Regions from separate parts of the Mesorhizobium salmacidum genome, predicted to be linked through region 4. Evidence: predicted binding sites of a transcription regulator. Region 4 holds the regulator's gene; each other region holds the start of a gene.

Region 1 (7,625 bases), on a different contig from region 4:
GCATGTCGGCGTGCTCGGCATGGCTTGCCTGCGCATCGCCACCGCGGCGCTGATCTTCGCGCCGCTGACCCGCCCTTGGCGAACCTTCGCCCGTGCCGGCCCTCGGACGCGGCTCCTGCTCATTGCCTTCGGCGCCTGCCTGGCGGTGATGAACTGCTCGTTCTACTTGGCGCTTGACCGCTTGCCGATTTCGCTGGTGGCGGCGATCGAGTTCGTCGGCACCATCGGCATTGCGCTGGTCGGCCTAAGGAGCGCCCGCAATCTGGCCGCTCTCGCCATCGCCGTCACCGGCACCTTGCTGTTGATTGACGTCAAATGGTCCAGCGACCCGGTCGGGCTGTTCTGGTCTTTCCTCAACGGCGCGCTCTTTGTCGGCTACATCGTGCTTGGCCACCGTGTCGCCCGCGCGGGCGCCGGCGACGGGATCGCCGGCCTGGGTGCCGCCATGGCGGTCGCCTTCGTTGTCGTGCTTCCGATCGGTGTCACCGACGCGCTGCCCGCCTTCTTCTCGCCGCCGCTGCTCATCGCGGCAATAGGCGTTGGCATCTGTTCTTCGGTCATCCCGTATATCTGCGATCAGCTCGCCATGGCGCGGTTGCCGCGCGCGAGCTTTGCGCTGATGCAGTCGCTGCTGCCGGTCACCGCGACGCTGATCGGCATCGTCGTGCTGCGCCAGATTCCCGGCCCGACCGATTGCCTCGGCATCGCGCTGGTCGTGGCCGGCGTTGCCTTCCACAAACCAGTGGCTGATCGTGCCTAGGCCAGCTTCTGCTTGAGGAAGGCGATCGTCCTGCCCCAGGCGAGGTCGGCCGCCTTCTTGTCGTAGCGCGCCGCCGAGGTGTCGTTGTTGAAGGCATGGTTGGCGCCTTCATAGACATAGACCGTGTATTCGACATGCGCGGCGTCGAGTTCCTTCTTGAAAGCATCGATGCCGGCGTTGGTGCGCTCGTCCAAGCCCGCATAATGCAGCAGCAGCGCAGCCTTGATCTTCGACGCGTCGGCGGCCTTGGGCTGCATGCCGTAATAAGCGACGCTGGCGGCGAGATCGGGCGCGTTGACGGCCAGCATGTTGGCGGTGCCGCCGCCCCAGCAGAAGCCGATGGCGCCGACCTTGCCATTGCCGTCCTTGTCGGCCTTGAGGAAGGCGACCGTCGCCACGCCGTTGGCAACGGTCTGCGCCGCATCGAGTTTCCCGAACATGTCGCGCGCCTTGTCCTCATCAGTGGGCGTGCCGCCGAGCGGCGACAGGAAATCGGGCGCGAGTGCCAAGAAGCCCTCCAGCGCCACGCGCCGGGCGACGTCGCGGATATGCGGGTTGAGCCCCCTGTTTTCATGGATGACGATGACGGTACCGAGCTTGCCGGTCTGGTTTGCCGGTTTGACCAGATAGCCTTTCATCTCGCCCCCGCTGCCGGGATAGGTGATGTCCTCGCCCTTCACGCGGGGATCGTTTTCGGCCACGATCGCCGCCTGGGCGGAGTTCGCCGCCAGCATCGGCACGATCGCGGCGGCCGCGGCACCCGATCCGGCAAGCCTGGTCAACTGCTCCATGAAGCGGCGGCGATCCAGCGTGAGATGCGTGTATTCGTCATAGGCGTCGATCATCGCCTGGGTGATGACGGGTTTGGTGGTGACGTTGGCCATCGGCTTCCTCGCTCTCTCGGCTTCGGTGTCCTTGCCGGGCGCAAGATAGGGGCGAGCCTCTCATCGTCCAGTCACCGGACCGTGACATCTCGCTGTCCTCCCGGCCGCCAATCGGTCGGCTGGAAGATCATCACGTTTTTGTCATCGGTGACAAATCTTGATGGCGCTGCCACAATAGTGGGGGAAACTGGCTTGCCGGCCGCCTTTGGCGGCCACGGTCCTATAGGCCCGATCTGAAAGGAACAATACCGATGACCATGGCCTCGCCGATCCTGGCAACCGCCTTTGTGGCAGCAGTGGCGGCCGTTCTGGCGATGCGCGCGGCTGTTGTCGCGGCGAGCCGCAAGTCCATGGTCAAGGTCCGCAGCCGCCGGCGTCAGCGCGCAAACACGAAATCCCAAGGTTGAGGTGAAGTCATGAACGTCCAGGACATCGTGAACACCGTCTCGCAGAAGGCCGGTCTTGACCAGGCTACGACCGAAAAGGTCGTCGGCACCATTTTCTCGGTGCTGGAGCACGAGGCCGAAGGCACCAGCGCGTCTTCGTTTTTCGCCAAGATCCCCGGCGCCGACGACCTTGCGCACCAATATGACGTCATGGCCGCCGCGCCGGCCGGCGGCGGCGGCTTCCTGTCGTCGCTGCAAGGCGCGCTTGGCGGCGTTCTCGGTGAGAAAGCCGGCGCACTGGTCAACGGCCTCGCCGCGCTCAAGGCATCCGGCCTCGACATGGCGCAGATCCAGAAGGCCGGCGAGACGCTGGTCCAGCAGGCCGAGGCCGCCGCCGGCCCCGATTTGACCAACCAGGTGCTCGGTTCGGTGCCCAGCCTGAAGGCCCATCTGGGGCTCGGCTGATCGTCGGATCGCCGAACCCCGGCACCGCCTATTTCGGCAGCGCGTAGGCCATCACATAATCGCCCGGCTTGGTGCCCACCGAGCCGTGGCCGCCGGCGACGATGACCACGAACTGCCGCCCGTCGGCGACCGTATAGGTCATCGGCGTCGATTGCCCTCCGGCCGGCAGCCGCGCCCGCCAGAGCTGCTTGCCCGATGTCAGGTCGTAGGCGCGCAGATAGTCGTCGACGGCGGCACCCAGGAAGGCAACACCGCCGGCCGTGATCATCGGTCCGCCAATGCCGGGCACCCCGACCTTCAGCGGCAACGGCAGTGGCGTCATGTCGTAGACGGTGCCGTTGCGGTGCTTGTAGGCAATGGTACCGGTCCGAAGATCGACGCCAGCGACATAGCCCCAGGGCGGCGCCTGGCACGGAATGCCGAGCGGCGACAGGAACGGTCCCATCACCACCGCATAGGGCGCGCCGTCATTGCGGTTCAGCCCCTGCTCGCTGCCCTTGGTGTCGCCCGGCGGCGGCACGTCGGCGCGGGGGATCAGCCTGGACGTGAAGGCGAGATAGGTCGGCATGCCGAACATCACCTGCCGCACCGGATCGACCGCAACGCCACCCCAGTTGAAAGTGCCGAAATTGCCGGGGTAGACCAGCGATCCCTGCAGCGAGGGCGGCGTGTAGCGGCCTTCATAGCGCAATTTATGGAGCGCGATCCGGCAGGCCAGTTGGTCGAACATGGTGATGCCCCACATATCGGCCTCGGTCAGCGGCGGCGGGCTGAAGGAAAGGTCGGATGCCGGCTGCGTCGGCGATGTGTGATCTCCTCCGATGGCGCCGCCCGGCGCTGGCACGTCCTTGACGGGGATGACCGGCTCGCCGGTGCGCCGGTCGAGCACATAGAGGTCGCCCTGCTTGGTCGGCCCGACGAGGGCGGGCACGACGGAGCCGTCAGCCTTGGTGATGTCGATCAGGCTCGGCTGCGCCGGCACGTCCATGTCCCAGAGGTCATGGTGCACGGTCTGGCGCACCCATTTCAACTGCCCGGTATTGAGGTCGAGCGCGGTGATCGAGGAGGAGAATTTCTCGACATTGGCGCTGCGGCCCATGCCGAGCTGGTCCGGCGTCTGGTTGCCGAGCGGCACGTAGAGCAGGCCGAGTTTCTCGTCGGCGCTCGGCGTCGACCACATATTGGGCGAGTTGGCGGTGTAGGTCTGGTCGGCCGGCAGCGGCGTCGTCTGGTCCGGATTGCCGGAATCCCAGTTCCACAGCAGCTTTCCGGTGCTCGCATCGTAGGCGCGGATGACGCCGGACGGCTCCTGCGTCGAATAATTGTCGTTGACCGCGCCGCCGGCGATGATCTTGCCGCCCGCGATCAGCGGCGCCGAAGTCGAGTAGTAATAGCCCGACTTCGGATACGGCATGTTGGCCAACAGATTGAGCGTGCCGCCCTCGGCGAAGGCCGGGCAAACCTGCCCGTTGACGGCGTCGAGCGCGATCAGCCGGGCATCCGAGGTCGGCAGGTAGACGCGCGCAGCGCAGGGCTGACCGGCGGCGCCCGCGGCATCGGCATAATAGGAGACCCCACGGCAGGTCTGGTGCTGGCGGTCCTTGTCGAGCTTGACCTTGGGGTCGTAGCGCCACTTCTCCTTACCGGTCGCCGCATCGACGGCGATGGCGAAGTTGTGCGGCGTGCAGATATAGAGCGTGTCGCCAATTTTAAGTGGCGTCACCTGGTAGGTGGTCTCGCCGACATCGTCCGGGCCCTTCACGTCACCGGTGCGGTAGGTCCAGGCCGGCTGCAGATTGGCGACATTGTCCGGCGTGATCTGGTCGAGCGGCGAATAGCGCTGGCCGAACTGCGTGCGCCCGTAATAGTGCCATTCGCCCGCCGGCACATCGCCGCCGAGATTGGCGTTGGGAATCACCTTGTCGGGGTCGAGCGCGCCGCCGATGTCCTTCGGGTCCGTGGTCATCGAATAGCCGGCCACCGCCAGCGATGCCAGCACGGCAAGGATCAGAGGCGCGCGGCCGTCCGGACCGGCAAGGCCCCGCCGCGCCCACGGCGTCAGCAGCCACAGCGCCACCAGCACGATGATGCCGCCGCGCGGGCCGAGTTCCCACCAGTCGAAGCCGGTTTCCCAGACCGCCCAGGCCAGCGTGCCGATCACGATTGCCGCATAGAGCCAGAGCGCCGTGGAACGGCGCCGGTAGAGCAGCCAGGCGGCGATCAGGAAGGCGAGACCGACAATGATGTAGTACCAGCTGCCGCCCAGCGAGACCAACCAGATACCGCCGGCGCCGACCGCCAGGCCGATGAGGAAGAGGATGAGGGAGGTGATGGTGACAGCCAAGATGATACTCCTTCGACTGTTGCGCGCATGAGGCGGCCTTGGGCAACCCGGCATTGTGTGCTGCCCCCTGCGCAACTTTCTCCCGACCGCCGCGCCTGTCAAGCGTAGGTCATGGGTCCGCGGCAGCAACCCCTTCCGCCTGAGGTTGTTCACAACGCCGGCCGCCATGTCGCTCAAGTCGCCGTATCAGGCACTTTACCGGAACAAAACGTAGACAGTTCTGGTCTTTCGCTACCGAATCACTACATTCGGGGGCGATGTCCGGCTTTTCCGAAGACATGCCCTTTTTCGACGAACCCGATGCGCGGCCCACGGCCCCGTCGGGCATTGCCGCGCGCGCCATGGCTGCCCGCGGCGGCCAAAACAACGCGCCGGACTATCTGAGGGGGCTTAACCCCGAGCAGCGGCTTGCGGTGGAGACCACCGAAGGCCCGGTTCTGGTGCTGGCCGGCGCCGGCACCGGCAAGACCCGCGTGCTGACCACCCGCATCGCCCACATCCTCGCCACCGGCAGGGCGTTCCCGTCGCAGATCCTCGCCGTCACCTTTACCAACAAGGCCGCGCGCGAGATGAAGCAGCGCATCGGCATCCTGATCGGCGAAGGCAATGTCGAGGGCATGCCCTGGCTCGGCACCTTCCACTCGATCGGGGTGAAGCTGCTGCGCCGCCATGCCGAGCTTGCCGGCCTGAGATCCGACTTCACCATCCTCGACACGGACGACGTCGTGCGGCTGATCAAGCAGCTCATCCAGGCCGAGGGCCTGGACGACAAGCGCTGGCCCGCGAAACAGTTCGCCCAGATGATCGACGGCTGGAAGAACAAGGGCCAGGGCCCGGCCGACATCGCCGAGGGCGATGCGCGCAGCTTCGCCAACGGCAAGGGCCGCGAACTCTACAAGGCCTATCAGGAGCGCCTGCAGACACTGAACGCCTGCGACTTCGGCGACCTGCTCTGCCACCCGATCCGCATCTTCCGCGCCAATCCCGATGTGCTGAAGGACTATCACCGGCGCTTCAAATACATCCTCGTCGACGAATACCAGGACACCAACACCGCCCAATACATGTGGCTGCGCCTCCTGGCGCAAAGGCCGGAAGGCAAGCCAATCTCCCCCCTAGAGGGGGAGATGTCCGGCAGGACAGAGAGGGGCGCCTCGCGCCGACAGGCCGGAGGGACAGCGCCCTCCTCTGTCGCCTCCGGCGACATCTCCCCCACAACGGGGGAGATTGGGCGCTCTTCGACCGAAGCCCGCACCACTGTTAACATTTGCTGCGTTGGCGATGACGACCAGTCGATCTATGGCTGGCGCGGCGCCGAGGTCGACAACATCCTGCGCTTCGACAAGGATTTTCCCGGCGCCACCATCATCCGGCTGGAGCGCAATTACCGCTCGACCGCGCACATACTGGGGGCCGCCTCCCATCTCATCGCCTACAATGAGGGCCGTTTCGGCAAGACGCTGTTCACCGACCGCAACGATCCCGAGGACGGCAAGGTCAACGTCCACGCCGCCTGGGATTCGGAGGAGGAAGCCCGCGCCATCGGCGAAACCATCGAGGCCTACCAGCGCCAGAAGCATAATTTGAACGACATGGCGATCCTTGTCCGCGCGTCCTTCCAGATGCGCGCCTTTGAGGACCGCTTCATCACGCTCGGTCTGAACTACCGCGTCATCGGCGGCCCGCGTTTCTACGAACGCATGGAAATCCGCGACGCGCTGGCCTTCTTCCGCGTCGTCGCCAACAGCACCGACGACCTCGCCTTCGAGCGCATCGTCAATGTGCCGAAGCGCGGCCTGGGCGAAGCGACCATCCGCCAGATCCACGACACGGCGCGCAGCCTGCGCATCCCGATGCTGGAGGCGGCGGGAACGCTTGCCGAAAGCGACGAGCTGAAGCCGAAACCCCGCGCCGCGCTGCGCGAGGTCGCGGCCAATTTCGAGCGCTGGCAGAAGGCGCTGGAAACCACGCCGCATACCGAGCTCGCCGAGACCATTCTCGAAGAGAGCGGCTACACCGACATGTGGAAGAACGACCGCTCGGCGGAAGCCCCCGGCCGGCTCGAGAACCTGAAGGAGCTGATCCGCTCCATGGAGGAGTATGAATCGCTGCGCTCCTTCCTCGAACATGTCGCCCTGGTCATGGATGCCGAGCAGAATGCAGGGCTCGATGCCGTTTCCATCATGACGCTGCACTCGGCCAAGGGCCTCGAATTCGAGACCGTCTTCCTGCCCGGCTGGGAGGAAGGCCTCTTTCCCCATCAGCGCGCGCTGGACGAAGGCGGCCGCTCAGGCCTGGAGGAAGAGCGGCGGCTCGCCTATGTCGGCCTGACGCGGGCCAAGAAGAACCTGCATATCTGGTTCGTCTCCAACCGCCTCATCCACGGCCTGTGGCAATCGACGATCCCGTCACGCTTCCTCGAGGAACTGCCGGAAGCCCATGTCGAGGTCGCCGAAGCCGGCAATTCCTACGGCGGCTACGGCAATCCCTATGGCGGCGGCTCGTTCGCGTCCGGCCGTGGCGGCGGCCAAGGGGCAGGAAGACAGAACCCGTATGGCGCCTCGCGCTTCGACAATATCGGCGCCAATTCGGGTGGCGGGGAAAAGTCCGGCGCCTTCTCCAACACCTATTCGACGCCGGGCTGGCAGCGCGCACAGGCCAACCGCACCGAGGCGACCGACCGCAACTGGGGCACGCGCTCGGGCCATCAGGTCGAACGCATCGGCTATGGCGAGACAGACTCCGGCTACGGCGCCGGCCGCACCAGCGTAAAGGGCCGCACCATC
Region 2 (7,625 bases), 100 kb from region 4:
CGTTGCCACTTCAAGTGCGCCCGACAGATATTTGCCGGTGATCGAATTGGGGTTGGCCATCACCTGCTGCGGCGTGCCTTGGGCGATGATCTCGCCGCCATGGATGCCGGCGGCGGGGCCCATATCGACGACATAGTCGGCATGCAGGATGGCGTCCTCGTCATGCTCGACGACGATCACCGTGTTGCCGATGTCGCGCAGATGCTTGAGCGTGTCGAGCAGGCGCGTGTTGTCGCGCTGGTGCAGGCCGATCGACGGCTCGTCCAGCACATAGAGCACGCCGGTCAGCCCAGAGCCGATCTGCGAGGCCAGCCGGATGCGTTGGCTTTCGCCGCCCGACAGCGTGCCGGAATTGCGCGACAAAGTGAGATAATCGAGCCCGACATCGTTGAGGAAACGCAGGCGTTCGCGGATTTCCTTCAAGACGCGGACAGCGATCTCGTTCTGCTTGTCGTTGAGCTGCGCCGGCAGGTCGGTGAACCATTTGTCGGCGTTGCGGATCGACTGTTCCGTCACCTCGCCAATATGCTTGCCGGCAATCTTCACCGCCAACGCTTCCGGCTTCAGCCGGTAGCCCTTGCAGACCGGGCAGGGCGTCGCCGACATGAAGCGCTCGATTTCTTCGCGCATCCAGGCGGACTCGGTCTCTTTCCAACGCCGTTCGAGATTGGGGATGACGCCTTCAAAAGTCTTGGTCGTCTTGTAGGAACGCAGGCCGTCATCATACTGGAAGGTGATCTCTCGCTCGCCGGTGCCGCGCAGGATCGCCTCCTGCGCTTGCGCGGAAAGATCCTTGAACTTGTCGCCGAGCTTGAAGTCGTACGCCTTGCCCAACGCCTCGAGCGTCTGCGAGTAATAGGGCGAGGTCGATTTCGCCCATGGGCTGACGGCGCCGTCGCGCAGCGACACGTTCTCGTCGGGCACCACGAGGTTGGGGTCGATGGCGCGCTGGCTGCCGAGACCGTCACAGGTCGGGCAGGCGCCGAACGGGTTGTTGAAGGAGAACAGCCTGGGCTCGATTTCCGGAATGGTGAAGCCGGACACCGGGCAAGCGAACTTTTCCGAGAACAGGATGCGCTCATGCGTCTCGTTCTTCGACTTGTTGACCGAATCCTCGCCGGTCTGGCTGGCGTCGAGCGGCTTGTCGGCGAACTCGGCCACCGCCAGCCCTTCGGCCAGCTTCAGCGCCGTCTCGATGGAGTCGGCGAGACGCGTGGCAAGGTCGCCGCGCACGACGATGCGGTCGACGACAACGTCGATGTCGTGCTTGTATTTCTTGTCCAGCGCCGGCACATCGGCGATTTCGTAGAAGACGCCGTCGACCTTGACGCGCTGGAACCCTTTCTTCTGCAGCTCCAGCAGTTCCTTGCGGTACTCGCCCTTGCGGCCGCGCACGATGGGCGCCAGCAGGAACAGGCGCGTGCCTTCCTCGACCGCCAGTACCCGGTCGACCATCTGGCTGACCGTCTGGCTCTCGATCGGCAGGCCGGTGGCCGGCGAATAGGGCACGCCGACACGGGCAAAGAGAAGCCGCATATAGTCGTAGATTTCGGTGACGGTGCCGACCGTCGAACGCGGGTTCTTCGACGTGGTCTTCTGCTCGATGGAAATGGCCGGCGACAGGCCGTCGATCTGGTCGACGTCGGGCTTCTGCATCATTTCGAGGAATTGCCGTGCATAGGCCGAGAGGCTCTCGACATAGCGGCGCTGGCCTTCGGCATAGATGGTGTCGAAGGCCAGCGACGATTTGCCGGAGCCCGACAGGCCGGTCATGACGATCAGGCTGTCACGCGGCAGGTCGAGATCGACGTTCTTCAGATTGTGTTCGCGCGCCCCGCGAATGGATAGGAATTTATGGTCGGCCATCGCCGGTCGCCGCCTCAGATCTGGAATTCGTGGGATTGGCGGGTTTTCCCAGCCATCCCCTATGTAGGTCTTTTTGCCGCCACGTCGAGAGACGCCACAACTCCCGACAGAAGTCGTTTAACCGTCTTTCGCGCGAAGGGGCAAGCGGAAAGAACAAAGGCCGAACACGCTCCTGACAAAGCTGTGCGGAAACTGACCTGAACGTAAGCTCCCGGTGATCACATTTTTCCGTAACCGGCTATTGATGGTTGACGCGGCCAACTCACGGGAGCAGTCTTCGGAAGTCAGCGAAGCCGGCCGTCTTTCGATGGCCTCGCCGCCCCAAGGCGGCCTGCGAGACGCCGCAGGCATCTGCGATTTGCGCTTCGCCACGACGATGTCGCAACGGACACAGGAGCGGAGCATGACGCCACCGGATAGTCCCCCAGGGCTTCAGTCGTCACTGGAGCCGCGGCAGGCATAAGTGCCAGAGGCGGGCGTTTGCGCCACCCGACAAACCGTGACCTGCCGTATCCGTCAAAATCAGAGACTATTGGTCGGATCGTCGGCTGAATGCCGCGAAGCATCCGAAATCAACGCCGGCAGTACGCTCCCGGCAAGCATGGATTAAAAATCCAAAAAAAGCCCCGTCCGTTTGCCCAAGGCACGGCGGGGCTTATTTTGGGCCTGGGCTTGAGTTCGCAGGCCTCCGACCTCGGCCTACCTGGGCGGCTTGATCCCGCCAACTCCGACATCGACCGTGATGCTGCCGGAAATCCTGACATCCGTATTGCCGATCTTGAACTGCCCATTGCCGCTGCTGGGGAACGCGTCGTCGGGTTCGGGCACCGGGGCCGGCTTGGCGATGCGATAGTCGCCGGCCACGCCGGGCAGGGCGCTTCTTTGCGCTGACGATGAAGCGTCGTCGGCAAGTGCCGAACTGGACGCAAGACCGACGATTGCGAGCACCATGGCGCCGGTGACACGGTGCGATGTTCTGGATCGATGAGTGTCCATCCCCTTTTATAGGGACCTGCCGCCACCGGAACCAGACCGATATCGTCAAATCTTCGACACCTAGCAGGATTTGATCTGGGCTCTGCCTCACGCCGCCTTTTTGCGGGTGTCGAAAACATGGTCGACAATGCCCCATGCCTGGGCCTCGCGGGCCGTCATGAAATGGTCGCGGTCGAGCGTGCGTTCGACCTCTTCATAGCTGCGGCCGCAATGCTGGGCGTAGAGTTCGGTCATATTGCGTTTGGTCTGGCCGATGCGTTCGGCGTGCCGCTGGATGTCGGAAGCCTGGCCCTGGAAGCCGCCCAGCGGCTGATGCAGCAGGATGGTGGCGTTTGGCAGCGCGATGCGGCGCCCGGCCGTGCCTGCCATCAGCAGGAACGATCCCATCGATGCGGCAAAGCCCATGCACACGGTCGAGACCGGGCAGCTGATATATTGCATCGTGTCGTAGATGGCGAAGCCGCTGGTCACCATGCCACCAGGCGAGTTGATGTAGAGCGAGATCTCCTTCTCGGGATTGTCCGATTCCAGCGACAAAAGCTGCGCGCAGACCAGCGCCGAGACGTCGTCGTTGATCTCGCCGTTGATGAAGACGATGCGCTCGCGCAGCAGTCGCGAAAAAATGTCGAAGGCACGTTCGCCGCGGCTCGATTGCTCGATCACCATCGGCACAAGGCTGGCAACACCACTCATTTCAGTTCTCCGATTTTCCGTGTTCAGGCCGCGCGTGGCAGCAGAAGGCGTGGTGTGTTCGCGGCGATAGGCGTTCCGGCCCCGAGCAGCGAAAGCCGGCAGCCGGCCCCCGCCATCGCAACAGCGGGCATTGCCTTGCGAGCAAAGCCGTCATGGACGATGCGCAGATGCGTGCCGCCGGAAACGGTACGGGCGAGCGTGAAGGTGACGGTGCTGTCGAGCGGGTGCGCCGCATCGTCGGACTGCTCCCGCCAGGAATAGCGCAGCAGGCGCTCGGGCTCGGCGTCGAGGATCTCGCATTCGATCGGCGCGTCAGGCCCGGCGAAGGCGAAGCGGCTGCCGGGCCGCGGCCTGATGTCGTTCGGCATCATCCAGGCGGCGAGCAATTCCGGCACGGTCAGCGCCCGCCAAACCTTTTCCGGCGGCTCGGCAAGGTCGTATTCGAATTCGAGCGCATCTGGAGCGATTTCGAGGTGATTTGCGTCTTTCATTGATCCGCCGTTTTTCATTGGTCCATGTCCTTCAAAACGGCCTTCAGTTTTTCGATGCGTTCCGGCCAGAACGTCCGATAGCGTTCAATCCAGGAGAGCAGCGGGGCAAGCCCCTGCGGATCGGCGCGATAGTAAGCGTTGCGGCCGGCCCGCCGCTCCACCACCAGGCCAGCGCCGCGCAACACCGCCAGATGCTGGGAGACGGCCGGCTGCGATACCGTGAGGCCGCTGCGCAGTTCCGACACGCTCATCTCGCTGGTGGCGAGACGCTCGAAGACGGCGCGGCGCGTCGGGTCGGCCAGGGCGCGGAAAATCTCTGCTTCGATCATGACGAAAGCATAAGTCGATACTTATCGATTTGGCAAGCGGTGTTTTGAGACCCATATGCTTCGTTCGGGCATTGCTGCCATTCCTTGACAATCAGCGGCGGTGCATATAGGAACGAAAAGGGAACAAAAACCTTGTGGGAAAAGCCAGCCTTGGCAGGCGACCGACGTCGGTAGCCTGTAAGGTGCTGCGACAAAAATTTGTTTCGGATGAGCGCGGAGAAATATCATGGCGGGTAGCGTCAATAAGGTCATTCTGGTCGGCAATCTCGGCGCGGACCCTGAAATCCGCCGCCTGAATTCGGGCGAGCCGGTCGTCAACATCCGCATCGCCACCTCGGAAAGCTGGCGCGACAAGAATTCCGGCGAGCGCAAGGAAAAGACCGAGTGGCACAATGTCGTGATCTTCAATGAGGGCATTGCCAAGGTGGCCGAGCAATATCTGAAGAAGGGCATGAAGGTTTATGTCGAGGGCCAGTTGCAGACGCGCAAATGGCAGGACCAGACCGGTGCCGACAAATACACGACCGAAGTCGTGCTGCAGAAATTCCGTGGCGAACTGCAGATGCTCGACGCGCGCGGCCAGGGTGAGGGCGGCCAGGTCGGCGGCTACAGCGGTGGCGGCAGCAGCCGTGGCTCGGATTTCGGCCAGTCGAGCCCGAACGAAGGTTTTAGCCGTGGCGGCGGTGGCGGCTCCAAAGGGGGCGGTGGCGGTGGCTCGTCGCGCGAGCTGGACGACGAGATCCCGTTCTGATCGAAGCCGTACCAAACGGCGAATGCTTGTTGCTTGAGATGCCCCGAGGGTCCTGCACGGACTTTCGGGGTTTTGCATTGTTGATTTTGAGCCGACAGTCGGCACGATCAACGACTGAAAGGACGGAGCGATGAAAGCACGGGTCAAATGGGTCGAGGAACGCACCTTTGTCGGCGAATCCGGCAGCGGCCACAAGGTCGTGCTGGGCACGGCGTCCAGCCCGGAAGGCAAGACGCCGGGACCGAGCCCGATGGAGCTGGTGCTGATCGGCACCGGCGGCTGCTCGGCCTATGATGTCGTCCATATCCTCGAAAAAGGCCGCGAGGCGGTCGAGGACTGCGTGGTCGAACTCGACGCCGACCGGGCCGAGACCGACCCGAAGGTGTTCACTCGCGTCCATATGCATTTCATCGTCAAGGGCCGGGCACTGTCGCGCGACAAGGTCAAGCGCGCGATCGATCTTTCCATCGACAAATATTGCTCGGCTTCCGCCATGATGGCCAAGACGGCCGCGCTTACGCATGATTTCGAGATCGTCGATACGGCGGCGAAGTAGGATGAGCGTTATACCGCTCAGCCGGCCATCAGCGCCTTGATGCCATCGGCCACGAACTGTACCGCCAGGGCCGCCAGGATGACGCCGAGCAGGCGGGTCAGGATCGAGCGGCCGGTCTGGCCGAGGATGCGGTCGATGCGTTCCGACAGCACGAACACCAGATAGGTTATGACGAGGCAGACGAAAATGATGCCGACCAGGGCCGCCTGCGCGGCAAAGCCCTGAAACGAGCCGGAGAGCAGCACCGTCGCTGACATCGCGCCGGGCCCGGCGATCAGTGGGATCGCCAGCGGGAAGGCGGCGATGTTGTGGATCATGTCCTTGGTGATGGCGACGTCGCCGATCTTCTCCTTGCGGTCCTGCCGGCGCTCGAAAACCATTTCGAAGGCGATGAAGAACAGCAGGAACCCGCCGGCGACGCGGAACGCCGGCAGGGTGATGCCGAACACCGACAGGATAGAGGCGCCGGCCAGCGCAAACAACGCCATCACCAGAAAACCGATGATCGAGGCGCGGACGGAAACTTGGCTGCGCTCCTCGCGATTCATGCCGCGTGTGACGGCCAGGAACAGAGGCGCCAGGCCGGGCGGATCGATGGTCACCAGAATGGTGACGAAGGCATTGAACAGGCTGTCGAAACTCGGCATCGCTGACCCTCCCACCGGGCCAGGCCCGTACCCGCATTGGTAGAGCAAAGCCCGGTCGGTGGGAACTGTCGGAGGGCCGGAGATTTCGACGCGGTATGGCGCACGTCGAAACGGATTCAGGCGACGCGCTTTGCCCGGTGGGCTAAATGTTCATAGGTGATTTGCCAAGGGTCGCTCTCGGAAGGTCTTTCCTCGCCGATCCAATGGAAGCTGTTGGCAGTGATCCCGGTGAAACGCCATCGAGTTTGCAGACCGCGCGAGTCATCGCCGATCTGGACAATGTCCTTACCCTCGGCCCGCCCGATCTGGCGCGAGTAATCTTGGTTGAGCGGATCATTCCAGATGATGTGCCAGCCACCGATCCCAGGATCGAAGATGCGCAAAGTCGTGCCATACATGGTGGGCCGCGCAGGGCGCCTGGGCCTGATCCAGATGTCCTGAATCGCGCGGCCTTCGAGCACCCAGCCGAAATGGCATTCTCCGGTCCATTTCTGGATCGTGCCGTCGTCAAGGTGGCAGACCGTGTCCATTTCCCAGCTTCCGATCAGCCATCCATAGAGGTCCATGTCTTTCGCTCGGTCGGCTGTGGGAGCTTCGGATACGAGAGCAGTGAGAAACGAAGAAATCGCCATAGTCACGAGGCCCTTTCGCATCTGGCACATTGGGTGTCGCGGATACCGATCGAGACATGATCGGACATGTTTTCCTCCATTCTTACAATGTATTACAGCCTCATCTTGTCGCCGTCCGCCGTGCCAGGAACTCGACTTCCAGCCGCCATGTCGCACCCTTGTCGTGCGAGCGCTCGCCAAGCCATCGGAAGGAATTCTTCGTGATCCGCGAAAAGCTCCAGCGCACGGAGGAGCCGGTGCCGTCGGCGCCGACCTGCACGATGGTGTCGCCTTCGGCGCGGCCGAGCTGGCGGCTGAAATACTGGTTGCGCGGGTCGCTCCAGAAAATGTGCCAGGCGTCGACGCCGGGGTCATAGACCCGCAGCGTCGTGCCATAAAAAGTCCATTTGCCGAGCGACGGCGAGGAACCGGCGTCACGCGCGGGCAGGATCCAGACATCCTGGATCGCCCGGCCTTCCAGCACCCAGCCGAAATGCACCTCGCCGCGTCCGGTCAGCACCGTGCCGTCCTCGAGATGGCGCGAGGCGTCAAACGTCCAGGCACCGACGAAGCGGCCGTAAAGGTTCAGTTTTTCGGCGAGACCTTCCATCGGTCCGGGACTGTGCAAGGCTTCGGCAAATGAGGATTGGTCGAACATGGCAGCGGCCTCTTCTTGTCAGGAGAC
Region 3 (7,625 bases), on a different contig from region 4:
TGCTGGTTCATCGCGGCACATAGATCAGGGTCACCACACCATTGTCGAAACGATGCGTGCCGACAAGATCGAGGTTGATGGGGCCAACATCGTCGAAGGCGCGCTTGCCGTGCCCGACCCATGTCGGCACGATCGACAGATGATACTCGTCCACCAGCCCCGCGGAAAGCAAGGTGCGGTCGAGCTGCGACACGCCATATTTCAGGATGTCGCCGCCCGGCTGGCGTTTCAGCGCCGCGAGCGCCTCGGCGACGTCGCCGTTGATGAGCGTGGCATTCCACGACACCGTCTTCAGCGTCGTCGAGGCGACCAGCTTCTTCAGGCCGTTGATGCGGTCCATGTACGGACCCTTGATCTCAGGCCAGCGCGCGAAGAACATCTCGTAGGTGGCGCGGCCAAGCAGGAAGAACTCGACGTTCGAAAGCGCCTGCAAGGCGTGGTCCACATTCTCTCCGACGAAGAACGGCGAGGCCCATGTCATCGGCCCCTCGATGACGCCGTCCAGCGAGACGAAACTCGACACGATCAGCCGTCGCATGCTCACGCCGCCTTTTCCCGGGTCTTCTCACCGGCAGCCGTCAGTCCCAATCTCGGCCGTACCCAGGCGGCGAAGCGGGCAATGGCATCGTCGGCCTCCGGCGCCCGCCCGGCCATCATCTGGAAGGAGTGCAGCATGCCGTCAAAGACATCGAGCCGCGTCTCGACCCCCGCCTGCCTCGCCCGCTCGGCGAACATGCGGCTTTCGTCGACCAGCGTCTCGTCGGCGCCGGCCTGCAGGAAGACGGGTGGAAAGCCGGAGAGATCGGCATAGAGCGGGCTGACCTCGGGATCACGCCGATCGGCATCGCCGATGAAATTGGCCGCCAGCCAGTCGACGGCTTCCCTGGCGAACGCCGGGTCTTTTTCGCGGTTGGTCTCATAGCTGGCGGCGGTCAGCGCCATGTCGAACCAGCCGGAGATGATCAGCGTGGCGACCGGCAGTGGCCGCCCTTGCGCACGCAGCCGCTGCAGGACGCCATAGGTCGGCACCGCGCCGCAGGAGTCGCCGGCAATCACGATCCGCCCGGGGTCGAAGCCCTGGTCGACGAGCCAGTTCCAGGCCGATATCGCGGCCTCGAGCTGGGCCGGATGCTTGGCTTGATGCGCCAGCGGACAGTCGTAGAGCAGCGCCCGGCAGCCGACGGCCTTGGCGAGATGGCCGACCAGCTTGCGGTGGGTGTAGATCGAGCCGCCGATGAAGCCGCCGCCATGCGCGTAAAACAGCACCCGCTGCTCGTCGGCGCCTTTCGGCACCACCCACATCGCCGGCACGCCGCCGGCATCGACCTCGATATAGTCGACGCCGCGCGGCTCGCCGGTCAGCGCCGTCCAGTGGATATCGTTGTGGTCGATGATCGCCTGCGGGCTGGTCAGCTTGTCCGCATTGGCCGCCATAACAGCGTAATGGTTCCTGTTTGCCTCGCTCTCGATGCTCGCCATGATATTCTCCTCGGGTTGCGGATCGCGGAAGACGCGACCTTCGGAAGGCAGAGACGTACGGGCAGGCAAAAAGGATACGTGACGGTGGGCGCTTTTTTGCGGACGCGCTCAGCCTCCAAACATCGCGGCATACCGCCGGGCGAATTCGACGAACGGCGTCGGCCGCACGCCGAACATCTCATGCGTCGCCAGATGCACACGCGATTTCGGCCGCCGCCGCCGCTCCGCCAATTGCTCGTCCAGTGCGTCGGCGAAGTCGGCGGGGACACCGGCGGCCAGCAGATTGCGCCGGCGCTCCCGCGGGCTGATATCGACGTAGCGGACCGGCTTGCCGATCGCCTGCGATATCCGCGCCGCGATGTCGCTCATCGTCAGCGCCTCGGGTCCGGTCATGTCGAGGCTCTCGCCTTCGTGGCCACCGTCGCACAGCAGCCGGACCGCGACCTTGGCGATATCCTCGACATCGACCGGCGACAGTTCGGTGTCGCCAAGCGCCAGATGGAAGGCGCCTTCGGTGGCGATGGTCGGCGCATCGCGCAAATAGACCTGCATGAACTGGCTGGGGCGAAGGTGGGTCCACGCCATCCCGGCCGCTTCGAGATAGCGCTCGATTTCCTCATGCATGCGCGTGAAGCGGAACTTCGTCGCGTCATAGCCGATGTTGGATTCGGCGCCGGAAAACTTCACCACATGCGCGACATCGGCCTGCTTGCAGGCATCGATGAAACGACACTGCGTCTCGACCATGTCTTCGGCCGCGGTCGAAATCATCAACACGCGATCGATGCCACTAAGTGCCGCGCCAAGCGGCCGGCGCATATCGCCCTCTATCAGGTCGACGCCGGCAAGTCCGCCGAGCCCCGCCGCCGATGCCCGGTCCAGATCGCGAACCAGCGCTCTCACTTTATGCTTCTGCCGCGCGAACTCGCGCACGATTGCTTTGCCGTTCAAGCCGGTGGCGCCTGTCACCAGGATCATGGTCTGTCTCTCCATTCAGATTGATGCGGCCGCCCTTGCGACGACCGCACCTTGAAGACGAAGAGAACCGGGCAAAGGATTCCGCCCAAACGTCTTTTTGTCGGCGCGAGGGCTGTGCGCCGATCAGCCTGCCGGCGCGTAGCGGCTGACCACCATGCCGCAGGCATAGGCCTTCGAGCCGAGCAGCCGCAGGTTTCGGAACCCGCCTTGGTCGAAGATGCGACGGCCGGCTCCCAGCACGGCAGGATTGACGAACAGCTGGAACTCGTCGATCAGCCCGGCCGCGATCAGCGCCGACGCAAAGCCGGCGCCGCCGAAGACGGCCATGTCGCCGCCGTCGCCCGCCTTCAATGCGTTGACCTCGCGCGGCAGGTCGCCGCTCACCACTGTCGTGCGCTCCCAACGCGAGGCCTCGAGCCTGTCGCTCGGCACCACCTTGCGCGCGTCGACGATTCGCCGGGCGAAGGCATAGAACGGATCGGCCGGATATTTCCTCGCCGCATTGCCCCAATGGGTGAGATAACCCTCCTCGGCCATCTTGCGGCTGAGCAGGATGGTGTCGATGCCGGCGAACACGGCGTTGAAATCCTGTTTCAGCTCGGCGTCCCAGCCATTGTCGTCGCCCCACTCCCAGAGCTGCCACGGCTGATCAGCATCGGCGCCGACGAAACCGTCGACCGACATCTGCATCTGAAGAATGAGCTTTTTCATCGGGTGTCCTCGTTTCCGGATTCAGTATGGGAGGGATCAGGCAGCGCCACGCGAGCGGGCGAAGTCGCGCGCCCAGGCTTCGAAAGTAGTCGGCGTGGCATTGTCGGGCGACGGCGCTTCCAACGCCCATCGCTCGCCCTTGTTGAAGCTCGCCGCCGTCTCGCCCAGCGCATCGGCGAAGCTCGCCGACAGGCCGCCGGCGATCATGCCGGCGCGAGCATCGGCGAAAGGTGCCGCATGGTAGCTCACCGCCTTCCCGATCGCCTTGCCGAGAATTTCGGTCACCTTCTCGAAAGGATGATACCCGCCACCATGCAGCTCGACGACGCGCCCGGCCGGAAAATGCTCCGACCCAAGCAAGGCGGCGGCGCGCTGACCGACGTCGCGCGTGGCGATCAGCGGCATCGGCAGGTCGCCGCGGAAGGGCGTGGCGAAGACACCGGAAGCGGCCTGCTCGACAAAGCCCATGCCTCTGGCAAAGTTCTCCATGAAGAAGGAGGCGCGCAAGAACACCAGCTCGTCGAGTCCGAGTGCCTCGAGCCGCTCCTCCATCCTCGCGGCGCCCAGCGAAGTCCCCATCCTGAGATGGGCATTGAGGCCGCTGAGCAGCACGACGCGGCGCACGCCCGAAGTCCTGATCGCCGTCGCCAGGCGCCCGCTGACTTCGTCCTCGAAGCGGTGGAGATCCGGCGCGGTGACATCGAAGGGGATCATCACATAGGCGCTGTCGGCGCCGGAGAAGGCGGATGCGAGTGCCGCGGCATCGTCGAGCGCGACACCCAGACCGCGCGCCACGCCGCGCACCGCATGCCCCTGCCCCGTGAGCACGGAAGCGACCTGCGCGCCGACCTCACTGGTGGCGCCGACAACCACGACGGTCCTTGGCGCGCTGGTTTTCCCCTGGTCCATGATGTCTTCCTCCTGTCGAGACCGCGAGCTCTTCGGCCGAAAATGATTTACTTATGGAACCATTTGACGCAAATGGATAATGGTGTCAATAGTAAAGTGCTATAAAAACGGAACCATAGAGATGTCGACGCGTGAAAGATCCGCTTGCCCGATCAACCTGTCGCTGGAACTGCTCGGCGACCGCTGGACGCTGCTCATCATCCGCGATCTGGTCTTCGCCGGCAAAAGGCATTTTCGCGAGTTCCTGCAATCCGATGAAGGCATCTCCTCGCGCACATTGGCCGAGCGGCTGCAGACGCTGCAGGGTGAAGGCATCCTCACCCGCAGCGACGATCCCAGCCACGGGCTGAAGGCGATCTACCGGCTGACCGAAGCCGGCATCGACCTCTTGCCGGTGCTGGCCACGCTTGGCGCGTGGGGCAGCAGGCACCGCAAGGCCGACGGTCAACTTGCCCGCATCGCAGAAGAACTGGCGGCCGGCGGCGAGCCGGCGCTGGAACGGATGAAGGCAGCGCTGCGGGCGGAGCATATTGTCTAGGCCTTTCCTCCTCCCCTGTGGAAGAAGGACGCATCCTACGGCCCCGCATTGACAACGATCTGCATTTGTTCTCTATTTGTTTCGGTCTATCAGCAATCGCGGATGAGCGGAACAGGATGGAAACGACGGCCACCATCCTGCATGCCGATCTCGACGCCTTCTATGCCTCGGTCGAGCAGTTGCTCGACCCGACGCTGCGCGGCAAGCCGATCGCGGTTGGCGGCGGCGTGGTGCTCGCTGCCTCCTATGAGGCCCGTGCCTTCGGCGTGCGCGGCGGCATGCCGGGGCGCAAGGCGCGCGAGCTTTGCCCGCAATTGATCTTCGTCGGCGGCAATTTCAGCCACTACCAGCGGCTGGGGGACGCGGCGATCAAGGTGCTCGACGATTTCACGCCGGTGGTCGAGCGCATCTCCATCGACGAGGCCTTCGCCGATGTTGCCGGCTGCACGCATTTGTTCGGCTCTCCCCGGGAGATCGCGACCGTGATCCGCCGCCGTGTGCGGGCCGAACTCGGCCTGCCGATCTCGATCGGCGTGGCGCGCACCAGGCATTTGGCCAAGATCGCCTCGCAGGTCGCCAAGCCCGACGGGCTGGTGGTGGTCGATCCAGGCACCGAACTTGCCTTCCTGCACGATTTGCCGGTCGCGCTGATGTGGGGCGTCGGGCCGGCAACCAGGGCGCGGCTGGCCGAGATCGGCGTCGAGACCATCGGCGAGCTGGCCCGGACGCACAGCGGCGCACTGACCCGGCTGCTCGGCCCCGCCGCCGGCGAAAAGCTTGCGGCCCTGTCCTGGAACCGCGATCCGCGCAAGCTGGAGACGAAGCGCCGGGCGCACTCGGCCGGCGCGCAGTCGGCGCTCGGGCAAAAACCGGCCGTGGCGCGGGTGATCGTGCCGACACTGCTGCATCTGGCCGACCGCGTCGCCAGCCGGCTGCGCGCCAGGAACCGCCCCGGCCGCACGGTGACGGTGCGCGTGCGCTTCGCCGATCTCAGCGCCGTCACCCGCTCGATCACGCTGGAGCAGCCGATCTCGGCGACCGCCATGCTGGCCGAGATCGCCGGCGACCTGGTGCGCGGCGTGCTCGCCGATCATCCACGGGAGACCATCTCGCTGCTGGCGATCTCGGTGTCACATCTGGAGGAAAGCGCCGAACTGCAGCTCGACCTGCCGCTCGGCCTCGCCGACGAGAAGCGCCGCCCGGGCAGCCAAAAAGGCCTGGCGCGCTTCGGCGCCGACCGCGCCATCGACAAGATCCGCGAGCGCTTCGGCAAACAGGCGGTCGGCTACGGCACGGTGGCACTGGAAGCGGCTCGCTCGGTGCCCGACGAATTCAGGGAGTTGGCGGAGAAGGAACTGTGAGCGAAGGAGCCTCAGCCCCTCGCCGCTACCTTCCGGGTCCGGAACCAGCCGGCGCGGCGGCGGTCACGGCCGATAGCAATTCGCGCTTCACCAGCACCGGCTTTGATATGTCTTCTTCACGGCAACTCCCCAAGCCATCCGGCAGGGACGGCTTGTCAAGAAGACGCGAAATTGGATAGTGGGTCAGCGAGGTGACACAGGATTTGCCGGCCGGACGCCCAGTAAGGCGAGTGCTGCCTAGTCTAGCCTACCCTTTCAAGTTCCGCCGATAACCGGTCAGGGTCAATGATGCCACGCTTGAAAAGGCACATGATCTTGATCGCGACCTGTTCGCGCTCGTCCTCTCTGACAATTCGATGCTTGGCGCAGTAGTCGTTGAAAACGTTCGCAAGAGCTTCCAGATCGGCGGAATCCGCCACTCCGTATGGCAACATGCCTGCCTCCCTCATAGGGCGAAAGCATAATAGCCGCTCCCAACCGTCCGCTTGCCTCTACTCGGTGCGGACGACATGGAAAAGATACACCCAGAAAAAGTCAGAAACGAGTCAATTCCATGGGACTGAAGTCTGAGGCTCTGCGAGCGTCTGAATTTTCAAACTGACCCACTACCGAAGTTGGGTGGCGGCTCAGTTTGCGGATCGCGGACATCCTTGCAATGATCGAAGCAATGCATGTCACCCGGAAGTGTCCTCGGTTTCGGGATAACGACAAGCATCAAATCAGAATCTTGTGGCAGGTCGGGCGAATCCTATTCGCCGCGACATGCTGTAAGGAGCGGAGACGCCTACGGTTTGGGTCCTACAAAAAGAGAGTTGCCGTTTGACTGTCCTTGACAAGGCAAAGCAATGGGCGAGGGCCATCAAGCGCGATGTGGTAGCCCTGTGGCTGGCCGCCCGCGATCCTCGCGTTCCCTGGTACGCCAAATTTGCCGCCGGCGCGGTCGCCGCCTACGCGCTCAGTCCTATCGATCTGATACCCGATTTCATTCCCGTACTCGGATATTTGGACGATCTGATCATCGTACCACTCGGCATCCTGCTTGCGGTGAAGTTGATCCCCGCCGATCTGATGGCGGAGTTTCGCGCGGAGGCCATTCGCCGATCCAAACCGACCAGCCGAGGCGGCCTCGCATTCATCGTCGGAATCTGGATTCTGATGGCCGCCGCGCTCATCTGGCTATTCTGGCCAGATCGCTCGGATTAAATTTCATCGCTCGACCGCACGGCGGACCACAAATGATGTTGGTGGCCTGTCGAAAGACCCACGTCAAAGCCGCGCGGTGCCGAAAATCCGGTCCCAGAATATCGACGTCACGCCGAAATTGGCGTTGTCGTCGATATGGTGGTGCACCGCGTGGCGACGCTTGAGCGTATAGAGATAGGTCGGATGGGCCGGATGCCAGTGATGGATCATGTGGTGGACGCTGATGTACCAGAGGTAGCCCAACATCAACCCGCAGCTCACCGCGCTGGCGGTCGCGAAGTCCGAGACCATCCAGACAGGCAGGAACGCCACCAGCGCATGCACGCCGAGGCTGAGCCAGGTGGGCGTGCCCACCGGGCTGCGCTCCTCGACATGGTGACGGTCGTGCAGGTCCCTGATCCAGGGGACGTGGTGCAGCACGAACCGGTGCAGGACGTATTCGATCA
Region 4 (7,625 bases):
CGGCGGCGCTGATCGTCGGCGTGCGGGCCGGCATTCCCGATGAAGTCAACGAAGCGATGCGGCGCACCGGCATCTATCACATCATCTCGATTTCGGGTCTGCATATGGCCCTGGTGGCCGGCACCATCATGGGTCTGCTGCGCGGCGCCTTCGCGCTGTTTCCAGGCTTTTCCGCGCGCCGGCCGGTGAAGAAATACGCCGCCGCCGCCGCACTGTTTTCGATCGCCGCCTATCTCGTCATTTCGGGCGTCGTCGTCGCGGCCGAACGCAGCTTCATCATGCTGGCGGTGATGCTGATCGCCGTCTTGTTCGATCGCGCGGCGCTGACCATGCGCAATCTGGCGATCTCGGCGATCGCCGTTATCCTGGTTTCGCCGCACGAGGTCGTCGGCCCGAGTTTCCAGATGTCGTTCGCGGCAACCGCAGCCTTGGTTGGCGCCTATGCCGGCTGGGCCGACCACCATGCGGGAAAGACGAGGCCTCCGCCGCCAAAGCGATCCCTACCCGGATTTCTGACGCGAAAATTCCTCTTGGCGACAGGTGGATTGGCGATGACGTCCATCATCGCCGGCAGCGCGACGGCACTGTTTGCCATCTGGCATTTCCAGCGGGTGTCGCCGCTCAGCCTGTTCGCCAATCTGGCCGTCATGCCAATCGTGTCGATCGTGATGTTCCTGGCCGTCGCCAGCGCGTTGCTGATGCCGTTCGGGTTGGATTGGCCGGCTCTCTACCTCATGGGCAAGGGCCTGACAGCGATGATCGCCATATCGGCGTGGATATCGGAGCGCTCTCCGGTCGATGGAGTCGGACTGATTTCGCAGCAATCCGTGCTGCTGGTCACCGTCGCGCTGGTCATCGCGACGATGGCGACGACGTGGCTCCGGCTCACGGCGGTGCCATTCGCGCTTGCAGGTCTGTTGACTGTGTCGCACACGCGCACGCCCGATGTGCTGATCTCGGAAGATGCGCGGCTGGTGGCTCTGTCGATCGGCAATGGCGAACTGGCCGTCAACCGGGAACGTCCGAACGAATTCGCAGCCGACAATTGGAAACGCGCTCTGATCTCCGAAACAATCGTGAAACCGGAAATGTTCGAGAAGACGGACGGGCAATTCGATATTTCCGCTCCCACCGACCTGCCGCAGGGATCGCCGTTTTATTGCCGCGAAGGCCTGTGCCTTGCCAGGCACCCTTCCGGCGCGATCATCGCCTATGTCGAGGATCGCAAGAACACCTGGAAGGCCTGCGCTTTCGCCGACCTGATCGTCGTCAATGACGCGACCGCCTATGACGCCTGCCATAATCCGCTGGTTCTGGTCGTCACCAAACGCCAGCTCGCCCGCAAGGGGAGTGCCGCCGTTTTCTTCGATCCCCAATCGGCCACGACCCCGGCTGAGATCGAATTCGCCGTCGATGGACCGTACCGGCCCTGGCACGAGCAGCGAAAATTCTCACGCGAGGCGAGGGGGCTGGCCCCCTATAAAAAGGCCGACAAGCCCGATGGCAAGCCAGTTCAGTAGCGCCTGATCAGCCCGACGAGCTTGCCCTGCACCTTGACCCGATCCGGTCCGAAGATGCGTGTTTCGTAGGCTGGATTGGCGGCTTCGAGCGCGATCGAGGCGCCCTTGCGGCGGAACCGCTTCAGCGTTGCTTCCTCCTCGTCGACCAGCGCCACGATGATTTCGCCCGGACTTGCTGTATCGGCATTGCGGATGATGACCGTGTCGCCGTCGAAGATACCGGCCTCGATCATCGAGTCGCCCTTGACTTCCAGCGCATAGTGCTCGCCGCCCATGATCATGTCCGGCGGCACCGAAATCGAATGCGTCTGATGCTGGATGGCATCGATCGGCACACCGGCGGCGATACGACCCATGACCGGGATGGACACGGCTGAAACAGCATCGTCGTCGTTGCCGACCGCGGGCAGGCGCGAAGGCGCCGTCGCCGGCCTGATCTGGCGGCCGGGACTGCCTTGGCCAAGGCTGCCCTGGATGACGCTTGGCGAGAATTTCTTTGCCGAATTGAGGCCCGGCGCGATCGAGTCCGGCAGCCGCAGCACTTCCAGCGCGCGCGCCCGATTGGGTAGCCGGCGAATAAAGCCGCGTTCCTCCAGCGCCGTGATCAGGCGATGGATCCCCGACTTGGAGGCAAGATCGAGTGCTTCCTTCATCTCGTCGAAGGAGGGCGGTATTCCGCTTTCCTTGAGCCGTTCGTGGATGAACATCAGCAGTTCATGTTGCTTGCGTGTCAGCATGGCGGCCCCCAAGGCATTGAACGAAAGGTCTGAACCAGAATCGAAAAACAAACCCAGAACAAACACTATCCGTTCCAGTTGTGTTCCGCAACCATTTAAAGTTTAATGAATTTGTTAACGCGTCTGAAGTTTTTTGCCGAGACAGCGGACTGCGGCCGACCCTTTCCGCGATCGGCAGGCATTGAAATCGTTTTGGTTAATGGCCTGTGGCCTATCCATTGATGGGCCTTGGCATCAGTCTTTCGGAGGGCTCTTCGCGGGCGGATTGTACAATTTATGGATCCATTATTCGCGGAACGAAACGAAACCAAAACGCCAACGATTGGTAGCTTTGGGGCGGCGATGGATCCGGGCGTTTGGCCCATTCCGGCCAGCGCATGCCAATAGGCGTCGCGGAAGCGCTGAAGTCACCCGGAACCCGCTTTCAAGCTGCCGGCGCGGGCGGCGTATTTGGTCGCGCCGCTGTCTTCGCTGTGGACATAGACGTGCAGGGTATAGCCGATATGCGCCGTCATCAGCGCCTTGGCCCGCTCGACGTCACGATCGAGTGCAGCTTCCATGATCGCTGTATGGTGTTCGATCGCAATCGCTTCGCACAATGCCTCCATCGCCTCTTCATAACCGTCCTTCAGGCCAGCCGCGGCCCGCAATGTCGGCGCCAGGCCGAGAAAACGATGATGCCGTCGCAGCTGATCGGCGATGGTCGAGCGGAATCGCATGAGCCAATTGGAAGTCGCCGCGCTCAGCAGCGCCGCATGGAAAGCTTCGTGGTTCTCGTCCCATTTATCGACGGCCGCATCCGAAGGATCGTCGACCGCGGTCTTGCAACGGGAGAGCCGGTAGTGGGCGGTGACAACGGCATCCTCCCACTCCTTGCCGCCTTTTTCCATCGATTCGAGGAACAGGGGTATCTCGACCACCATCCTGGCGCGTGCCAGGTCCTCCAGTTCGGCCCGCGATACCGGAGCGACGGTAAAACCACGATTGCTGATGGCGGTGACCAGGCGTTCGGCCTCTAGCCGCGACAAGGCTTCGCGCAACGGCGTCCAGCCAACACCATAGGTGCCGCGCAGCGCACTCAGCTTGAGCGGGGCCCCGGGCATGAGGCGCGTCGTCAGGATATCGCGCCGCAACAGCTGATAGGCTGCCTCCGTCTTTGTGGAGATCGTTTGATCCTGCATCGCGGTCCATCCATCGTCTGCCAAAGAAAAATTATATATGATGTGGGGGCATGGCAAGAATTATATATAATGTTTGACACGGGTTGGCGGACTGACCATGATCGCCGCAGTAGCCGCGCTGCAAGCGGCGTCGATCAAATCTGGGAGGAAATGATGTTGAAGTCGAAATCCGCTTGGCTGTCGGGGTTGTTGTTGGCCGGCGCATTGATGGTGAGCGCCGGCAGTGCCGCCGCCGATCAAATCCGCATCGGCATCGCCAATTTTGGCGAGCATCCGCAATTGAACGCCGCCATAGCCGGCTTCAAGAAGGCGCTGACGGACAACGGCTTCGTCGACGGCAAGGACGTCGTCTATACGGAGAGCCATACCAATTTCGATGCATCGCTGGTGCCGCAGATGATCGCAAAGCTGCAGGCCGAGCAGCCCAAGCTGATCTACACCATCACCACGCCGGTCTCGCAGATCGCCAAGAAAGCGCTCGCGGGCTCCGGCATTCCGATCGTCTTTGCCGCGGTCACCGATCCGGTGGCGGCCAAGCTCGTGCCGTCGTGGGACTCCGGTGATGAAGGCATGACTGGCGCCACCGATCTTCAGGATGTTGCCGCGGTGATGGCCTTCACCAAGAAGCTGTTACCAAACGCCAAGCGTTTTGGTGTGCCTTACAATCCCGGTGAAGCCAACGACGTTGCTCTGATCGAAAAGATCAAGGCGGCGGCACCGGCCGCCGGTTTCGAGGTCGTGGAAGTCGGCATCGACAACGTCAATGACATTCAGCAACGCATCGCCTCGCTCGCCGGGAAAGCCGATGTGATCTACGGACCGACCTCGAACCTGATCCAGCCGGCGATCGCCGCTGTCTCCGCCGCCGCGCGCCAGGCCGGTATCCCGGTCGTCAACGCCGATGACAGCGCGGTCCGCAACGGCACCGTGCCGGCGAGCTTCGCGGTCAATTATACGCAGGTCGGGACCAACGCCGGGAACATCGCGGCCGAAATCCTCAAGGGCAAGGATCCCAAGACGATCGCGCCGTCACGCCCGGCCTACAAGGACCACATGGCGTTGATCTCGCGCAAGGCGATGGCTGCGTTCGGCATCGAGATACCGGCTTCAATGGCCGATTGCGGCTGCATCGTCGACTGACATCGGCGCTGTGAGGGTGACGGCGCGGGCGCTGTCACCCCGAGGTCAGGGAGGAACGATGCTCGAGATCCGATCCGCGCGTAAAGTATTCTACAAGGGCCAGGCTGACGAGAAGATCGCGCTGGACGGTCTCAGCCTATCGCTGGCCACAGGCGAGTTCGGCATCGTCATCGGCTCCAACGGGGCCGGCAAGAGCAGCATGCTTAATGCCATTTCCGGCGCTCTGATCCTCGATTCCGGCCAGATTCTGATCAATGGCGCCGATGTGACTGGTATGCCGGTGCACAAGCGCGCCTCGAGACTGGCTCGCGTATTCCAGGATCCGATGCGCGGCACCGCCGCCAGCATGACGGTTGCTGAAAACATGCTGCTGGCTGATTTGCGCAGCAGCAAGCGCACCTTACGCCAGGGGCTGAACGCCACCCGCCTTGCGTCCTACAGGGAACGCCTGTCGATACTAGGTCTCGGCCTTGAAAACCGCCTCGACACACGCGTCGACCTGCTCTCGGGCGGGCAGCGGCAATCCTTGTCGCTGATCATGGCGGTCGGCGGATCGCCTGACTTGCTGCTGCTCGACGAACATACCGCGGCACTTGATCCGCGCACGGCCGAGATTGTCATGCAGGCGACGGTGCGCGCCGTCAGCGCGCTGAAGCTGACGACTTTGATGGTGACCCACAACATGCAGCACGCCGTCGACTATGGCAGCCGCGTGATCATGCTCGACGCGGGCCGCGTCCTTCTGGAAGTTAGCGGCGAGGAGAAGGTGAGGGTCACGGTTATCGATCTGATCGGCCATTTCTCCGTCAAAACCGACCGCATGTTGCTGGCGAGCTGATCACCATGGGTTTTGTTCAGGACATTCTCGCCAGCTTCGTCGCGATCATGCCGGTCACCATGGCGCAGAGCCTGATCCTGGCCTTTGTCGTGCTCGGGATCATGATCCCGTTTCGCATGCTGAATTTTCCCGATCTCACCAGCGAAGGCGCTTTTCCGCTGGGCGGCTGCGTCTGCGGCGTTCTCCTTGCCGCCGGCGCATCGCCGCTGATGGGCATCGCCGCCGCCCTCGTTGTCGGCTTCGCGGCGGGCTGCTGTACCGCGTTCATCCATCTGCGCTTCCGCATCCACACGCTTCTTGCCGGCATCCTGATGATGACGATGCTCTACAGCATCAACCTTCGCATCATGGGCAAGTCCAACCTCTCCGTGTTCGGCTCGCCGACGGTGTTCGACTGGGTGCCGTTCGCGCGGCCGGGTTTTCCCGCCAGCAAGATCGTCGTCGCTGGCCTTCTCGCGCTTATCGCCTTCATGCTGCTCTACATGTTCTTCAGGACCGAGAAGGGCACGGCCGTGCGCGCGGTGGGCGCCAATCCTGACATGGCCGAGGCGCAAGGCATCAATGTCTGGGCCGCGACCATAGGCGGTGTCGGGCTGGCGAGCGCGTTTTCGGCGTCAAGCGGCGCGCTGATGGTGCAGTCGCAGGGATTCGCCGACGTCAATATGGGGCTGGGCATCCTCATCAACGGCCTTGCCGCGCTGATGATCGGCGAGGCCGTCGTCGGCAAGCAGACGGTCTGGCGGCAGCTGCTGGCGCCTTTCGCCGGCGCGATCATCTACTACCAGCTGGTGTCGTTCTGCCTTGCCGCCGGCATGCCGCCGCCCGACCTGAAGCTTGCCACGGGCCTGTTCGTGCTGGCCATGCTGGCCTTGCCCAGTCTCAAGCGCAGCCGCGGGCCGGCGCCAGCACGCGAAGCTATCCGTGAATAACCAGGGCGTGAATAATCAGGGAATGTCACAAATGATGCGTGCAACTCTCGATCTCGCAGCCGTCGAAGCCATGGACGCGGCGGACCCGCTGCGCGCCATGCGCGACCGCTTCATCTTGCCGGAAGGTGTCATCTACCTCGACGGCAATTCGCTCGGGGCCGCGGCGCCCGCCGTCTTTGACGAATTGCAGAAGGCAGCGACGCAGGAGTGGGCGCAGGACCTGATCCGTGCCTGGAACACAGCCGGCTGGTTCGACATGCCGGTCGCGCTTGGCGACCAGCTGGGACGGCTGATCGGTGCGGCGGCGGGCCAGACGGTGGTCTGCGATACGACCTCGATCAACATCTACAAGGTGCTGCATGCCGCACTCGGCATGAGGCCGGACCGCTCGGTCATCGTCGCCGAGGGCGACAGCTTTCCGACCGATCTCTACATGGCCGAGGGCGTGGCCTCGACGCGACCCGGCACCGTGCTGCGGCTCGAGGGCGTCGACGCGCCGACTATTGAGGAACTGATCGACGAGCGTGTCGCGGTCATCCTGGTCAACCATGTCAATTACAAATCCGGCCAGCTGCGCGACATGGCGGCACTGACATGCAAGGCCCACCAGGTCGGTGCGCTCATCGTCTGGGATCTCTGCCATACGGCCGGCGCCTTGCCGGTCGAGCTCGACAGCGCCAATGCCGATTTCGCCATCGGCTGCACGTACAAATATCTCAATGGTGGTCCGGGCGCGCCAGCCTTCATCTACGCCGCCGAGCGTCATCACGACAAAGTCCGGCAGCCGCTCAGCGGTTGGTGGGGCCATGCGCGGCCCTTTGCCTTCGAACAGGGTTACGCGGTCGGCAGCGGCATCCGCCGGTTCCTGTGCGGCACGCAGCCTGTTTTGTCGATGCGGGCGCTGAAGGGGGCACTGGACCTTTGGGACGATGTCGACATGGCGGTGGTGCGCAAGAAGAGCATCGCGCTCACCGATCTGTTTATCCAGCTCGTCGAGACCAGATGCGGCGTCTACGGCCTGGAGCTGGAAAGCTCGCGCGACGGCAATGCGCGAGGAAGCCAGGTTTCATTCCTCCACCCCAATGGCTATCAGGTGATGCGGGCACTGATCGAGCGCGGCGTGATCGGCGATTTCCGTGCGCCGTCGACGATCCGCTTCGGCTTCACGCCGCTCTATGTCGGTTACACCGATGTATGGCAGGCGGTCGACGTACTGGAAGATATCCTGCGCACCGGCGCCTGGAAGGATGCGCGCTTCGCGGTCAAGACGGCGGTGACCT

What was found. Region 4 encodes LexA, which represses DNA repair genes until DNA is damaged. Its sites were predicted from a motif close to TGTTCNNNNTGTGTTCNG; they were not measured.
Region 1: a site for LexA is predicted at 5,039-5,056, ahead of O7A60_RS02935 (ATP-dependent helicase). Genes of this name have one in related genera too.
Region 2: a site for LexA is predicted at 2,016-2,033, ahead of uvrA (excinuclease ABC subunit UvrA). Genes of this name have one in related genera too.
Region 3: a site for LexA is predicted at 4,682-4,699, ahead of dinB (DNA polymerase IV). Genes of this name have one in related genera too.

The regions. Positions count from the first base shown of each region.
Region 1 covers NZ_JAPYKS010000002.1:59,819-67,443, forward strand. The annotation lists gene O7A60_RS02910 (EamA family transporter) at 1-760, shown strand, start outside; gene O7A60_RS02915 (dienelactone hydrolase family protein) at 757-1,644, opposite strand; gene O7A60_RS02920 (hypothetical protein) at 1,896-2,051, shown strand; gene O7A60_RS02925 (hypothetical protein) at 2,061-2,495, shown strand; gene O7A60_RS02930 (glucose/quinate/shikimate family membrane-bound PQQ-dependent dehydrogenase) at 2,524-4,839, opposite strand; gene O7A60_RS02935 (ATP-dependent helicase) at 5,097-7,625, shown strand, end outside.
Region 2 covers NZ_JAPYKS010000009.1:38,718-46,342, forward strand. The annotation lists gene uvrA (excinuclease ABC subunit UvrA) at 1-1,866, opposite strand, end outside; gene O7A60_RS13850 (hypothetical protein) at 2,566-2,862, opposite strand; gene O7A60_RS13855 (ATP-dependent Clp protease proteolytic subunit) at 2,950-3,555, opposite strand; gene O7A60_RS13860 (SRPBCC family protein) at 3,579-4,064, opposite strand; gene O7A60_RS13865 (ArsR/SmtB family transcription factor) at 4,061-4,375, opposite strand; gene O7A60_RS13870 (single-stranded DNA-binding protein) at 4,602-5,126, shown strand; gene O7A60_RS13875 (OsmC family protein) at 5,257-5,682, shown strand; gene O7A60_RS13880 (MarC family protein) at 5,700-6,329, opposite strand; gene O7A60_RS13885 (hypothetical protein) at 6,446-6,895, opposite strand; gene O7A60_RS13890 (hypothetical protein) at 7,062-7,598, opposite strand.
Region 3 covers NZ_JAPYKS010000002.1:322,075-329,699, forward strand. The annotation lists gene O7A60_RS04205 (sigma-70 family RNA polymerase sigma factor) at 1-11, opposite strand, end outside; gene O7A60_RS04210 (dihydrofolate reductase family protein) at 8-538, opposite strand; gene O7A60_RS04215 (alpha/beta hydrolase) at 541-1,479, opposite strand; gene O7A60_RS04220 (SDR family oxidoreductase) at 1,588-2,457, opposite strand; gene O7A60_RS04225 (dihydrofolate reductase family protein) at 2,581-3,168, opposite strand; gene O7A60_RS04230 (NmrA family NAD(P)-binding protein) at 3,205-4,077, opposite strand; gene O7A60_RS04235 (winged helix-turn-helix transcriptional regulator) at 4,199-4,615, shown strand; gene dinB (DNA polymerase IV) at 4,732-5,976, shown strand; gene O7A60_RS04245 (hypothetical protein) at 6,219-6,410, opposite strand; gene O7A60_RS04250 (YkvA family protein) at 6,796-7,179, shown strand; gene O7A60_RS04255 (sterol desaturase family protein) at 7,243-7,625, opposite strand, start outside.
Region 4 covers NZ_JAPYKS010000009.1:143,157-150,781, forward strand. The annotation lists gene O7A60_RS14420 (ComEC/Rec2 family competence protein) at 1-1,520, shown strand, start outside; gene lexA (transcriptional repressor LexA) at 1,514-2,257, opposite strand; gene O7A60_RS14430 (GntR family transcriptional regulator) at 2,665-3,438, opposite strand; gene O7A60_RS14435 (ABC transporter substrate-binding protein) at 3,592-4,578, shown strand; gene O7A60_RS14440 (ABC transporter ATP-binding protein) at 4,637-5,416, shown strand; gene O7A60_RS14445 (ABC transporter permease) at 5,422-6,345, shown strand; gene kynU (kynureninase) at 6,380-7,625, shown strand, end outside.